DNA from 4 places in the Nocardioides sp. NPDC101246 genome. Region 4 is predicted to be linked to each of the others. Evidence: riboswitches for the same ligand, from Rfam matches in the RefSeq annotation. Region 4 holds a riboswitch; each other region holds the start of a gene.

Region 1 (2,880 bases), on a different contig from region 4:
AGGCGTCGTTCATCAGCGAGTCCATCGTGTCGCTGTAGTGCAGCGCGGTCCGTACCCCTGATGCCGCGCCGCCCAGCGCGGACAGCACGTCGCCCTCGGTGAGGAAGCCCGGGCCGTAGAGCCGGATGCTCTTGGCCAGCCCGGACTCGCGGTACTGCTTCACGAACGCCTCCGCCTCCTTCCCGGCATAGGCGGCGAAGATCGCGTCCGCGCCCGACTCCTTCACCTTCTCGAAGAGCCCCGACCACTCCTCGCTCACGCCCGCCGGGGTGTAGCTCTGGCCCGCCACGTTGCTGCCGGACGCCTCGAGGGAGATCATGAAGCTGTCGGAGAACTCGTGACCGGCCGCGTCGTCGGAGCCGATGACGTACGCCGAGCCCCGGTCGGTCCCCTGGGCGACCGCCTTCCCGAGCGCGCTGCCCAGACCCGCGTTGGTCGAGGACGTACGCCACAGGTAGTCGGAGCCGTCGGCGAACTCGTCGGCGCCGGCGCCGGTCACGATCAGCGGCGTCTCGCTGTTCTTCGCGACGTCCTTGGCCGCCAGCGCCGTCTCCGAGCTCACCACCCCGACGACCGCCTGGACCTCGTCGTCCTGGATCAGCCTGGTCACCGCGGCGACGCCGATCTCGGTCCGGTCGCCCTCGTCGGCCTCGACGACGTCGATCAGCCGGCCGCCGAGCTTCCCGCCGTGCTGGTCGAGGTAGAGGTCGAAGCCCCGCGACATGTCCGTGCCGATCGACTTCTGGGCGCCGGAGGTCGGCACCACCAGACCGATCGAGACCTTCGAGTCCGAGGTCGTGGCACAGGCCGTCAGGCTGAGTGCGAGCGCCGAGATCGGCGCGAGAACGAGCAGCTGCCGATGAACCGAGCCGGTCACGGGAGACTCCATCTGTGGGGGTGGCGTCGGGAGGTTCCGAGTAGGCGAACCCTGGCACAACCGCGGCCGGAGGGCGAGCAATTCGGTGCCGTGTCCGCAAGTGGGTAGTCTCGCCCTGCCAGTCGTACTCCATGCCTGATGGGGTCAGGGAACCCGGTGAAAGTCCGGGACTGACGCGCAGCGGTGAGGATGACGGGCGGGGCACGCACTCCTTCCGGGGAGGGCAGCCACTGGAGCCTGGCTCCGGGAAGGCGCTCCGCTCCGATCGATTCCGAGTCCGAAGACCTGCTGGCTCTGGCGGCACCCGCCGCCAGGTCACCACGTGCCCCGCGCAAGGGCACATGACGCAGAGCAGGTGTCCTGATGTCGCGAGTCCGAACCGACCGGTGCCCCGGAGTCGGTCGTCCGTGGGCGGCCGAGGACGGCCTGCTGGTGCGGCTGCGCCTGATCGGCGGGTCCGTCTCCTCCGCCGCGCTGCTCTCGCTGATCTCCGTGGCGGAGACCTACGGCGACGGGCGGATCTACCTCACCGGCCGCGCCAACCTGCAGGTGCGCGGCCTGCCGAGCGTCGAGGGCGGCCAGTCTGGAAACGACCTGCCGGGCGAGGTGCTCTCTGCGCTCAAGGCGACCGGTCTGGTGCCGGCGCAGACCCACGAGCTCGTACGCAACGTGATGCTCTCCCCGCAGAGCGGGCTCGCCGGGGGACGGGCCGACCTGCGCGGCGTCGCGGCGTCGCTGGACCGGCTGCTGTGCGCCTCGCCGCGGCTGGCCGCGCTGCCGGGGCGGTTCCTCTTCGTGCTCGACGACGGTCGCGGCGACCTGGTCTCGCGCGAGTGCGACCTCGGGCTGGTGGCGCTCTCCGCGGCCGAGGGCCAGCTCCGGGTCGGTGACTCGTGGGGGCCGGTCGTGCCGCTCGCCGAGGCCGCTTCCCGGTTGGTCTCGCTCGCTGCTCAGTTCTTGGACGTACGCGGCGAGGGACCGTCGGCGGCCTGGCACGTCGCCGAGCTCGACGCTCCTCTGGTCGAGCCGGTCGTGGCCGACGCCCGGGTGCCGGTCGCGGCCACCGAGCTGGAGTTCGGTGAGGTGCCCGGCGGCGAGCACGTCGGATTTGCCGAGGGGGCCCTGGACCGGGCGGCGGTCACGGCGCTGGCCGAGCGGGCGCCGGCGGTCGTGGTGACGCCGTGGCGCGGCGTACTCGTGCCCTCGCCGCAGGTGCGCCCGACCCGGCGCTACGACTACATCGACCAGGGGCCGGCGATCTACGTCGACTCATTCGCGACCATCCGGCGCGAGTCCGACCTCTCCGCGGTGCCCGCCGACGCCGAGCGGCTCGCGGTGCGGATGATCCACGGCAGCGGGCAGGTCGACCTCGCCGCCGACCTGGTCATCCACCCCGGCCTGGTGAAGGCCGCGCGGGGCGCGCTGGAGGCCGGGGCGCCGATCCTGTGCGACGCGACGATGGTCGCCACCGGGGTCACGCGGAGCAGGCTCCCGCGCGAGAACGAGGTGCTCTGCATGCTCGGTGACGACCGGGTCCCGGCGCTGGCCCGGATGTGGGGGACCACCCGCACCGCTGCCGCGCTGTCCCTGTGGGAGCCCTACGTCGAGGGTGCGGTGGTCGCCATCGGCAACGCCCCGACGGCGCTCTTCCATCTGCTCGAGATGATCCTCGACGGCGGTCCGCGGCCGGCCGCGATCGTCGGCTGCCCGGTCGGCTTCATCGGCGCGGCCGAGTCCAAGGAGGCGCTCGCCTCCTTCGCCGCCGATCACGGGATCGACATCCCCTATGTCACCGTCCGGGGCCGTCGTGGCGGCTCCGCGATGACCTCCTCCGCCCTCAACGCACTCGCCCAGGAGCAGGAATGAGCACCTCGAGCCCTGGACGGTTCACCGTCGTCGGCATCGGCCCGGGCGACCCCGAGCTGATCACTCTCAAGGCAGCCCGGCTGATCGGCGCGGCTCCCGTGATCGCCTACCACGCCGGGGTGCGCAAGCAGTCGCAC
Region 2 (2,880 bases), on a different contig from region 4:
AACGAACTTTCGTTCGCCTGGATTCGTCTTCTGCCGGGGCGGGTCGACCGGATAGAAGAAAATTTTCTTTCACCCGTTGGCGCTGTCGGTGGGGACGACGAAGGACCACTGCGTCACAGCCCGTGCGGGGACCCAGCCGGTGAACGTGCCGATCGGGGCTGAGGTCTCGACCGAGATCCGGGTGAGCTCACCGCCATGCTGCTGATAGGCAGCGGCCAGGAGTTGCTCGGTCTCCAGGGTGACGCCGTGGACGACGAGCCGGCCACCGAGGCGGAGGGCAGCGAGACATGTGTCGAGCACTCCTGGTCGGGTGGCGCCGCCGCCGATGAAGATCGCGTCGGGCTCCGGGAGATCGCGCAACGCATCGGGGGCGCGGCCCTGGACGACGGCCAGGCCGGGTACGCCGAGGCGGGTCGCGTTGCGGGCGATCCGGGCGGCGCGCTCGGGGGAGGCCTCGACCGCGGTCGTGGTGCAGGACGGGTGCGCCCGCATCCACTCGATACCGACCGAGCCGGCACCGGCGCCGACGTCCCACAGGTGCGCGCCGGCGGTGGGGGTCAGGCGGGCCAGGGCCGAGGCCCGCAGGTCGCGCTTGGTCAGCTGGCCGTCGTTCTCGAACGCGTCGTCGGGAAGGCCGGCGGCCCAGCCGAGGAGGGGTGCGCCGACGCACTCGATCGCCACGATGTTGAGCCGCGGCGACTCCGCGTCCCACGCGGAGGCGGTCGCGGTCCGTGCGCTCTCGGTCTCCGCGCCGAGCTCGCCCAGGACGGTCATCGTCGAGGCCCCGAAACCGGCCCCGACCAGGAGGTTCGCGATCGAGGCAGGAGTCGACCCGTCCGAGGAGAGTGCCAGGATCCGGCGGCCGGGTGCGAGCTCGCGCGCGATCAGTGACACCTCGCGGCCGACGAGGCTGACGACCACGCACGTCTCGGCCGCCCAACCCATCCGGGCGCGGGCGAGGGCGACGGAGGAGACGGCCGGCTCGATGCGTACGTTCGCTGCGCCGAGCAGGTCGATCAGCGTCGTGCCGATGCCGGAGACCAGCGGGTCCCCCGAAGCCAAGGCGACCGCATCCCCGATGCCGTCGAGCAGTGCCGGGAGCCCCTCGCGCAGCGGCGACGGCCAGGGCTCGCGCCGCTGGCCGGGGACATCCGGGACGAGGTCGAGATGACGCTTGCCGCCGAGGAGGACGGCCGACTCCCGGATCAGCTGCTGGTGACGTACGGGAATCTCGTCCCAACCTCCGGCACCGATGCCCACCACGACGATCATGAGGCCAGACGCTACAGTGACCGCACAGGCGCGAGGTGCCCCGACTGGGGAGAATCTGGGAAGCCGGTGGGAATCCGGCACAGGCCCGCTGCGGTGAATCGAGCCCCATCACGGGGACTCGACAAGTCCGAAGACCGGCCTCGCGTCCATCCAATCAACGCGATAGGGAGCGGGAGCCTCTCATGCCGGTGCACTACCCATTTTCTGCCGTCCTCGGCTGCCAGGCGGACGACCTCGACGACATGGGCCTCGCGCTCGTGCTCACCACCATCTCCCCGGAGATCGGCGGGGTCCTGGTCCGTGGCGAGAAGGGGACCGCGAAGTCGACGGCCGTACGCGGTCTGGCGGCCGTGCTGCCCTCGATCTCGGTCTACGCCGGGGACCGGTTCTCGATCGACCCCGCCGACCCCTCCGCGGAGTCGCCGGACGGTCCCTTCGGGTCCGCCGCCGTCGTGGAGAGCCGGCCGGTGCGGCTGGTCGAGCTCCCGGTGGGGGCCACCGAGGACCGCGTCGTCGGCTCGCTCCATCTGGAGAGCGCGCTGTCGCGCGGCGCGGTCGAGTTCGAGCCGGGGCTGCTTGCGCGGGCCCACCGCGGCCTGCTCTACGTCGACGAGGTCAACCTGCTCCACGACCACCTCGTCGACCTGCTGCTGGACGCGGCGGCGATGGGCCGGGTCAGCGTCGAGCGCGACGGCGTCTCGGTCGAGCACGCCGCCCGGTTCGTGCTGATCGGCACCATGAACCCCGAGGAGGGCGAGCTGCGCCCGCAGCTGCTGGACCGCTTCGGGCTCACCGTCGAGGTCGCCGCGCCCCGGGATCCGGCGCTGCGCGCCGAGGTCGTACGCCGCCGGATGGCCTTCGACCTGGACGCTCCCGGGTTCGTCGAGCGCTATCTGGCCGCCGAGCGCGACCTGACCTCGCGGGTCTCCACCGCGCGCGCCCTGGTCGGCAAGGTCCGGCTCACCGCGCCCGGGCTGCTCAAGATCGCCGAGGTCTGCGCGGCGTTCGAGGTCGACGGGCTGCGCGCCGACATCGTCACCGCCCGCACCGCGGTCGCGCACGCGGCCTGGGCCGGGCGCTCCGAGGTCACCCGCGCCGACATCCGCCGCGCCGCCCTGCTGGCCCTCCCGCACCGCCGCCGTCGCAACCCCTTCGACGCCCCCGGGCTCGACGAGGACCTGCTCGACCGCATCCTCGGCGACGACGAGCTGCCGCCCGAGCCGCCGGAAGGTGGCCCTGAAAATGGGCCTGAGGAAGGGCCCGAGAACGGGCCCGATCAGGCGCCGCCCGACGGCGACGGTGCGGCCGACGCGGAAGACCCGTCGGTCGAACCCCCGTCGGTCGAACCCCCGTCGGTCGAGCCCACGAGCGACGATTCTTCGCTGGTTGAGCCCGCGAGCGCAGCGAGCGGTGTCGAAACCAACACGGTCACCGCCGCAGGCGCCGCCTACCGCCCCCGCCTCCTGACCGTGACCGGCCTGGGCACGGGCCGCACCGGCGGCCGGAGCAAGGCGATCGGCAGCAGCGGCCGTCGGATCGGCGCCAGCCTCAGCACCCGCGGCTCGCTCCACCTCGTCGAGACGCTCAAGGCGGCCGCGGGCAAGCAGA
Region 3 (2,880 bases), on a different contig from region 4:
TGTATTCGTTGCCGGTGACCTGGAAGAAGTCGTGGAACTGGGTGCCGTTGATGCCGCTGTAGAACCACTCGGCGATCGGGTTGTCCTCGACCCCGAACAGCGGCTCCATCCGCATGTTCTCCAGCGTCATGTCGACCCGGGACTTCACGAAGGCCTCCAGGTCGGCCTGGTCGATGCCGGTGATGGGCCCGTGGGCGAAGAGCATCTCCACGATCCGGGCCTCGTGGGCGTAGAGGTGCTCGGCGACGCCGCGGACGCGCTCGAACAGGTCGGAGCGCTCGGCCTCGAACTTGTCGGCCGGCACGGTGGCGGCGTACTCCTCCAACACCGTGTTGAACAGCCAGGCGCCGCCGGTGGCGTGCAGGTTCTCGTCGCGGGCGGAGAAGTTGATGCCGCTGATCACGTTCTGCAGCAGGTTCTTCCCGCCGGACTGGAAGTGCTTGAGGAAGGCGAAGTTGGAGTAGAGGACGCAATTCTCCATCAGCGTGAAGACGCTCAGCGCGTAGAGCAGGTCCTCGTCGGCGATGGCCTCCCACACGAAGGCGATCCGCTCGGCCAGCACCGGGTCGTTCTTGTAGGAGTCGTAGAACTCCTCGGTGTCGATCATCAGGGTCTTGTTGAGCTTCGCGTAGAACGGCGCGTGCATGTTCAGCTCGGCGAACGAGAAGGCGTTCGTCATCATCTGGACCTCGGGCCGCGGGAAGGAGTGGAAGAGCCGGTCGCCCCACACCTCGCCGCCCAGGATCAGCTCGTAGATGGTGAACAGCTTCAGCGTCGTCTTGACCGCGGCCTGCTCGGCGTCGGTCATGTTGACCAGGAAGTCCTGCTTGTCGTTCTCGACCGGGATCTCCTCGGCCGTCCAGAAGATGCTCCGCTGCTTCTTGGCCAGGTCCTCGGCCATCGGATAGTCGAAGACGTACGCCGACTTCTCCGTGCGGATCGGTAGACCCTCGGTGTCGATCATCTTCTCTCATGCCCCCTTGGTCCGCGGGACCCACGGCCCGCTCCGGATGTCTCGTGCATCCGTTCCGGGGGCAGGAGAGGACAGCGTCGTACGCGCTTGATCCCCTGACCTTCCCTCGAGGTCGCGGACCCCACCATGAGGTGGGCACTGGCAGGTCTTCGGACTCGTGGGCTTCGTGCTCGGTCCTAGTGGCCGTCGCTTCCCAGGGGCATGGCTTGCTCCCAGTGCTTCGTGAAGGCGGTCGTTCCCACTCACCGCTGCGGGGCAGTCCCGGACTCACACCGGGTTCCCTCTTGCCTCTCCCTCCCCGTCGCCGAGGAAGGAGAACCAGCTGCGAGGACCACTATATGCGGGAATTACACCAATGCAACTTCCTAGATCTTGTGCTTCGCCGTGTCGTCGGAAACATCCCCGGCACCGGTTCGACGACCCGTGCTAGCCTCTGCGCCGAGTCGAACGCATCCGGATGGATGCCAGGGAACTCCGGTGAGAATCCGGGACTGGCGCGCAGCGGTGAGGGCGACGGCGAGACCAGCAAGCCACTGGGGAGAAGTCCCTGGGAAGGCGGCCTCGCCGGGTGAACCCGAGTCCGAAAACCTGTCGGCTCAGATGTACGTCACGGCCCTCGCGACCAGGGTCCAGAGGACTTGAGAGGCCGACCGCCGTGGAAGACCGTGTCCGTGCTCGCGCCCGCGATCGCGCCGGGAGACGACGCGTCCCGTTCCTACCGCTGGTGGCCGGGTTGCTGCTCGCCTCGGCGCTGAGCGTGGTGGCGTCCCTGGCGTTCGGGTCCGAGCACATCCCGCTCGCCGATGTGGTTGCGACGGTGACCGACCGGCTCGAGGGGGAGGCTCCCGGGAGATGGGACGTGATCGTGTGGGAGCTGCGGCTGCCCCGCGCGCTGATGGCGCTCGTCGTGGGCGCCGGGCTGGCCGTCGCCGGCGCCGGCATGCAGACCCTGGTGCGCAACCCGCTGGCCGACCCGTTCCTGCTCGGCATCAGCTCCGGCGCAGCAGTCGGGGCGACGGCTGCGATCACCACCGGCGCCCTGGTCGGCTTCGGGATCTACGCGGTCTCGACCGGTGCCCTGCTCGGGGCGATCGGGGCAGCGCTGCTGGTCTGGCTGGTGGCGACCGCGCAGGGCGGACTGACCCCGATCCGGCTGGTGCTCTCCGGGGTGGTGCTCTCCTCGGGGCTCTCCGCGATCGCCTCCTTCCTGGTCTTCGCCAGCGACGACCCGCGGGCCGCGAACTCGGTGATGTTCTGGATGCTCGGCAGCGTCGGCGGCGCCAGCTGGGAGAAGCTGTGGGTGCCCGCGGTCGTCGGCCTCGTGCTCGCCGCCGGGATGCTGGCGTTGCACCGGTGGCTGGACGCGCTCGCCGCCGGGCCGGAGACCGCGGCCGCGCTCGGTGTGAACGTCGCGGCGCTGCGCGGTGCCCTGTTCGTCGGCCTCTCCGTGCTGGTCGGCGTGCTGGTCGCGGTGAGCGGCGGGATCGGGTTCGTCGGCCTGATCGTGCCGCACGCCGCCAGGCTGCTCGTCGGGGCTCGGCACCGGGTGGTGCTCCCGGTCGCGGCGCTGGGTGGCGGGCTCTTCCTGCTGTGGGTCGACGTGCTCGCGCGGATGGTGGCCCGACCGCAGGAGATCCCGCTGGGGGTGGTCACCGGCGTCGTCGGTGCGCCGCTCTTCCTGCTGCTGATGGGCCGGAGCCGCTACCGGTTCGGCGGTGAGCGATGAGCGGGCACGGCGCCGGTCCGGTGCTGCGGCTGCGCGGGGTCGGGGCCCGTCTGGGCGAGCGTGAGGTGCTGCGTGACATCGACCTCGACGTACCTGCAGGGACCAGCCTCGGGATCGTGGGCGTGAACGGGGTGGGGAAGTCGACGCTGCTGCGCATCCTCGCCGGCGTACTGCGCCCGAG
Region 4 (2,880 bases):
TGAGGGCGCCCCCACAGCATCCCCAAGCTCCGTCGCCGGAGCGGTAACGACATCGTCGTCTATCCACGTGAACGCAACACCCTGCCCGGAGGTCACGCTGATTTCGGTAACATTTCTGGAGGCGTAGCTCCAGGCCCCCGAATCGTCGGTGATCCACAGCGACCAGTACGCGTCGGCAGGCGGCATCTGGGCGCAACCGGCGGATTTCGGCCGCTCATCGACGCGACATACGACGCTGGGCATCGAGGTCACATAGGTGAGCGGATGTCCCGCCTTCTCGAAGAGGTCGGCGCCGGTGTCGCCCTCCCCGGGCTGGACACAGCTCACCTCCGGGTCGCCGCCCAGCGCGTTGGGCTCGACGACGACGGTGACGCCGTCACACCCCTCGGCGGCAGAGGATGCGGAGACGGTCGTGAAGACGGGTGCGGTGGCCCCGGCAAGGATCGCCAGGGCCACCGAGGTGGACCGCAGGATCAGCACGAGCTCTTCGCGGTCGCGTCCTTGGGCAGGAAGACCAGCGACGGCAGCGCCTGAGCGGCCGCGAGGCGATACATCCCCTCGGACTCCTTGGTCAGCCCCTTGGTGTTGCCCTCGGTCAGCGCGGCGTCGTCGTAGGCGACCGCGCCGGCGTCGTCACCACAGGTCACGACGTGGTCGGCGACCCAGGTCGCCGCCTTCTCCGCGGCGTCGGCCTCACCGGCACGCCCGAACGCCCACCCGGCCAGGCCGGTGGTGTTGGAGTTGGCGATGTTGCCGGTCGCCGCCTTGAACGACCCGTCCTTCGCCTGGGTCTCCTTCAGCCACTCCACGCCTGCCTCGACGGCCTTCTCCGCCTCCGGCGAGGCCACGCCGGAGAGGGCGATCAGCGCGAACGCGGTGGCGTCGGCGTCCGGGACGGCCTTCGGGTCGGCGTCGCAGGTCTGGTCGGCAGCGGTGGGGTCGGCCGCGAAGGTGACCCGGAACCACCCCTCCTCGCACTGCTGCCCGGCCAGGAACTCCGTCGCGGCCGCGGCCTTCTTGCTCTCGGCGTTGTTCAGTGCCCACACGGCGTACGACTGTCCGATGGTGTTGGAGTAGTCGGCCGCCTCCTTGTTCTTGGGGTCGAGCTTGTCGGCGATGCGGCCGTTGGCGGCGACCGTGCCCTCGAGCTGCTTCAGCAGACCGGGGTCGGAGGCGTCCACGTTCTGCTGGAGGACCAGCGCCTTCGCGGTGGACCCGGCCGAGGTGACGGTGCCGAACCCGGGTGAGGTGTAGGCCTTCTTGTTGGCCATCACGGCCGAGGCGATCGTGGAGAGCTCCTCGTCGTAGCCGCCGACCTCTGCCAGCGCGATCCCGATGTCGGCGCTGAGCCCGAAGTCGTCGGTGCCGTACTGCGCGTTGTGGGCCACACCCTCCGGCGCCTGGGCCACGAGCCAGTCGGCCACCGAGGTCGACACCTTGGCGTCGTAGGTGGACTTCTCCCCCTCCTCGATGGCTTTCTCGCCACAGCCGGCGAGCGAGGTGAGGGCGAGAGCGGCGGCGATGCCACCGAGGACGGTCTTCTTCATGGTTCCTTCCGCGCTGTTCGTCGGGAAGGCCCAGGGCCGACCCGCTGCTTTCCACGACAGCGTCAGGTCAGTACGCGTCCGTCGGCAGGTGCTCCGGCTCACTCGGGTCGCGGTCGGCGTCCCGGGCCTACGGTTGCGGGTCAGCGCCGGGATTCGACCGGCTTCCCCCACCACGGCGTGTGTTGATTGAGGCTCTGCTTGTTTCGGGGCAATCCTATGCCTGGCGAGCGCCTCTTGCGGGATCGCCGACGAGCAGTCACTCTGTCCCCATGCGCCACAGGATTCTCGGCCTTGTCGCACTATCGATCTCGGCCACCCTTCTCGCTCTCTGCCCGACCACGACGGCGGTCGCGCAACCGGCTCGGACCTCGGTCACGTACGCAGATCTGGTCGCCATGTTCGGCGACAGGGTCGGCGACAGGAAGACCGTCGAGACCGGGCTGCCGACCCTCAACCGCGCCATGTCAGACGCCCGGATCACGACCCCCTACCGGCAGGCGGCCTACCTGACCACGCTTGCCCACGAGAGCTCCTTCCACCACGACGCCAAGGGCCGCGACAAGCGGAAGTACGCCGGCCGTGGCTACATCCAGCTGACTGGCGAGGCCAACTACACCGACGCCGGCGCCTACCTCGGGATCGACCTGCGCCGCCGCCCGGAGCTGGCCAGGTCGCTGGACCACAGCGCGCCGATCTCGCGGTGGTACTGGACCGTCGCCCGCGACATCAACCCGCTCGCCGACGTCCTCGACATGGGTGCGGTCAACGCGGCGATCGGGTATCCGTACAACAAGGAGGAGGACACCGAGCGCTGCCGCGACTTCAAGGCCGCGCTGAAGCACCTCAACGGGTCGGTGCCCAAGGGGATCGACTGCACCCGCCCGAAGAAGGCGAGCAGCCAGGACCGCACCCCGGACGCGTCCTAGCAGACGTACGTCACTTCTTCGTGCGCTTGTCGCTGACCGCGATCGCCGAGGTGCCCTCGTCCTTGAGCTCGAAGAGGTCAATCGCCTTGATCAGCTTGGTCCAGGTGGCGTACCCGTAGTTGCGCGGGTCCTCGGAGGACTGGTTGCGGATGCGCGAGACGACCGTGCCGACCAGGGCCCAGCCGTCGTCGTCGGCGGCCGCCGCGATGGAGTTGCGCAGCAGCTGGATCAGCCGGGCGTTGCGCTTCAGGAGTTGTCCCGAAGTCGCCGAGGAGGACGGCTTGCGGGCGGGCGTGGCACCGGCCTCGGTGTCAGCCTCGGTCTCCTCCTCGGAGCCGCCGAGCTTCTCCACCACGGTGAACCGGGTGCAGGCGCTCTTGAACGGCGCCGGCGTCTTCTCCCGGCCG

Evidence for each region. A riboswitch is a leader RNA that binds a small molecule or an ion and turns the genes downstream of it on or off. The one in region 4 is predicted to bind cobalamin.
Region 1: another riboswitch for cobalamin. It lies ahead of ACIRON_RS09785 (nitrite reductase); the one in region 4 lies ahead of ACIRON_RS27625 (prenyltransferase/squalene oxidase repeat-containing protein).
Region 2: another riboswitch for cobalamin. It lies ahead of ACIRON_RS09815 (VWA domain-containing protein); the one in region 4 lies ahead of ACIRON_RS27625 (prenyltransferase/squalene oxidase repeat-containing protein).
Region 3: another riboswitch for cobalamin. It lies ahead of ACIRON_RS09850 (FecCD family ABC transporter permease); the one in region 4 lies ahead of ACIRON_RS27625 (prenyltransferase/squalene oxidase repeat-containing protein).

What each region holds. Positions count from the first base shown of each region.
Region 1 is NZ_JBIWNX010000004.1:417,442-420,321, forward strand. Features, by position in the region: gene ACIRON_RS09780 (ABC transporter substrate-binding protein) at 1-877, opposite strand, end outside; cobalamin riboswitch at 980-1,185, shown strand; partial or broken gene ACIRON_RS09785 (nitrite reductase) at 1,241-1,429, shown strand; gene ACIRON_RS09790 (precorrin-8X methylmutase) at 2,090-2,743, shown strand; gene cobJ (precorrin-3B C(17)-methyltransferase) at 2,740-2,880, shown strand, end outside.
Region 2 is NZ_JBIWNX010000004.1:423,528-426,407, forward strand. Features, by position in the region: gene cbiE (precorrin-6y C5,15-methyltransferase (decarboxylating) subunit CbiE) at 70-1,272, opposite strand; cobalamin riboswitch at 1,289-1,430, shown strand; gene ACIRON_RS09815 (VWA domain-containing protein) at 1,455-2,880, shown strand, end outside.
Region 3 is NZ_JBIWNX010000004.1:433,767-436,646, forward strand. Features, by position in the region: gene ACIRON_RS09845 (ribonucleotide-diphosphate reductase subunit beta) at 1-964, opposite strand, end outside; cobalamin riboswitch at 1,096-1,311, opposite strand; cobalamin riboswitch at 1,401-1,584, shown strand; gene ACIRON_RS09850 (FecCD family ABC transporter permease) at 1,695-2,699, shown strand; gene ACIRON_RS09855 (ABC transporter ATP-binding protein) at 2,696-2,880, shown strand, end outside.
Region 4 is NZ_JBIWNX010000020.1:42,977-45,856, reverse strand. Features, by position in the region: gene ACIRON_RS27630 (hypothetical protein) at 1-480, opposite strand, end outside; gene ACIRON_RS27625 (prenyltransferase/squalene oxidase repeat-containing protein) at 474-1,547, opposite strand; cobalamin riboswitch at 1,613-1,737, opposite strand; gene ACIRON_RS27620 (glycoside hydrolase family 19 protein) at 1,817-2,473, shown strand; gene ACIRON_RS27615 (NYN domain-containing protein) at 2,484-2,880, opposite strand, start outside.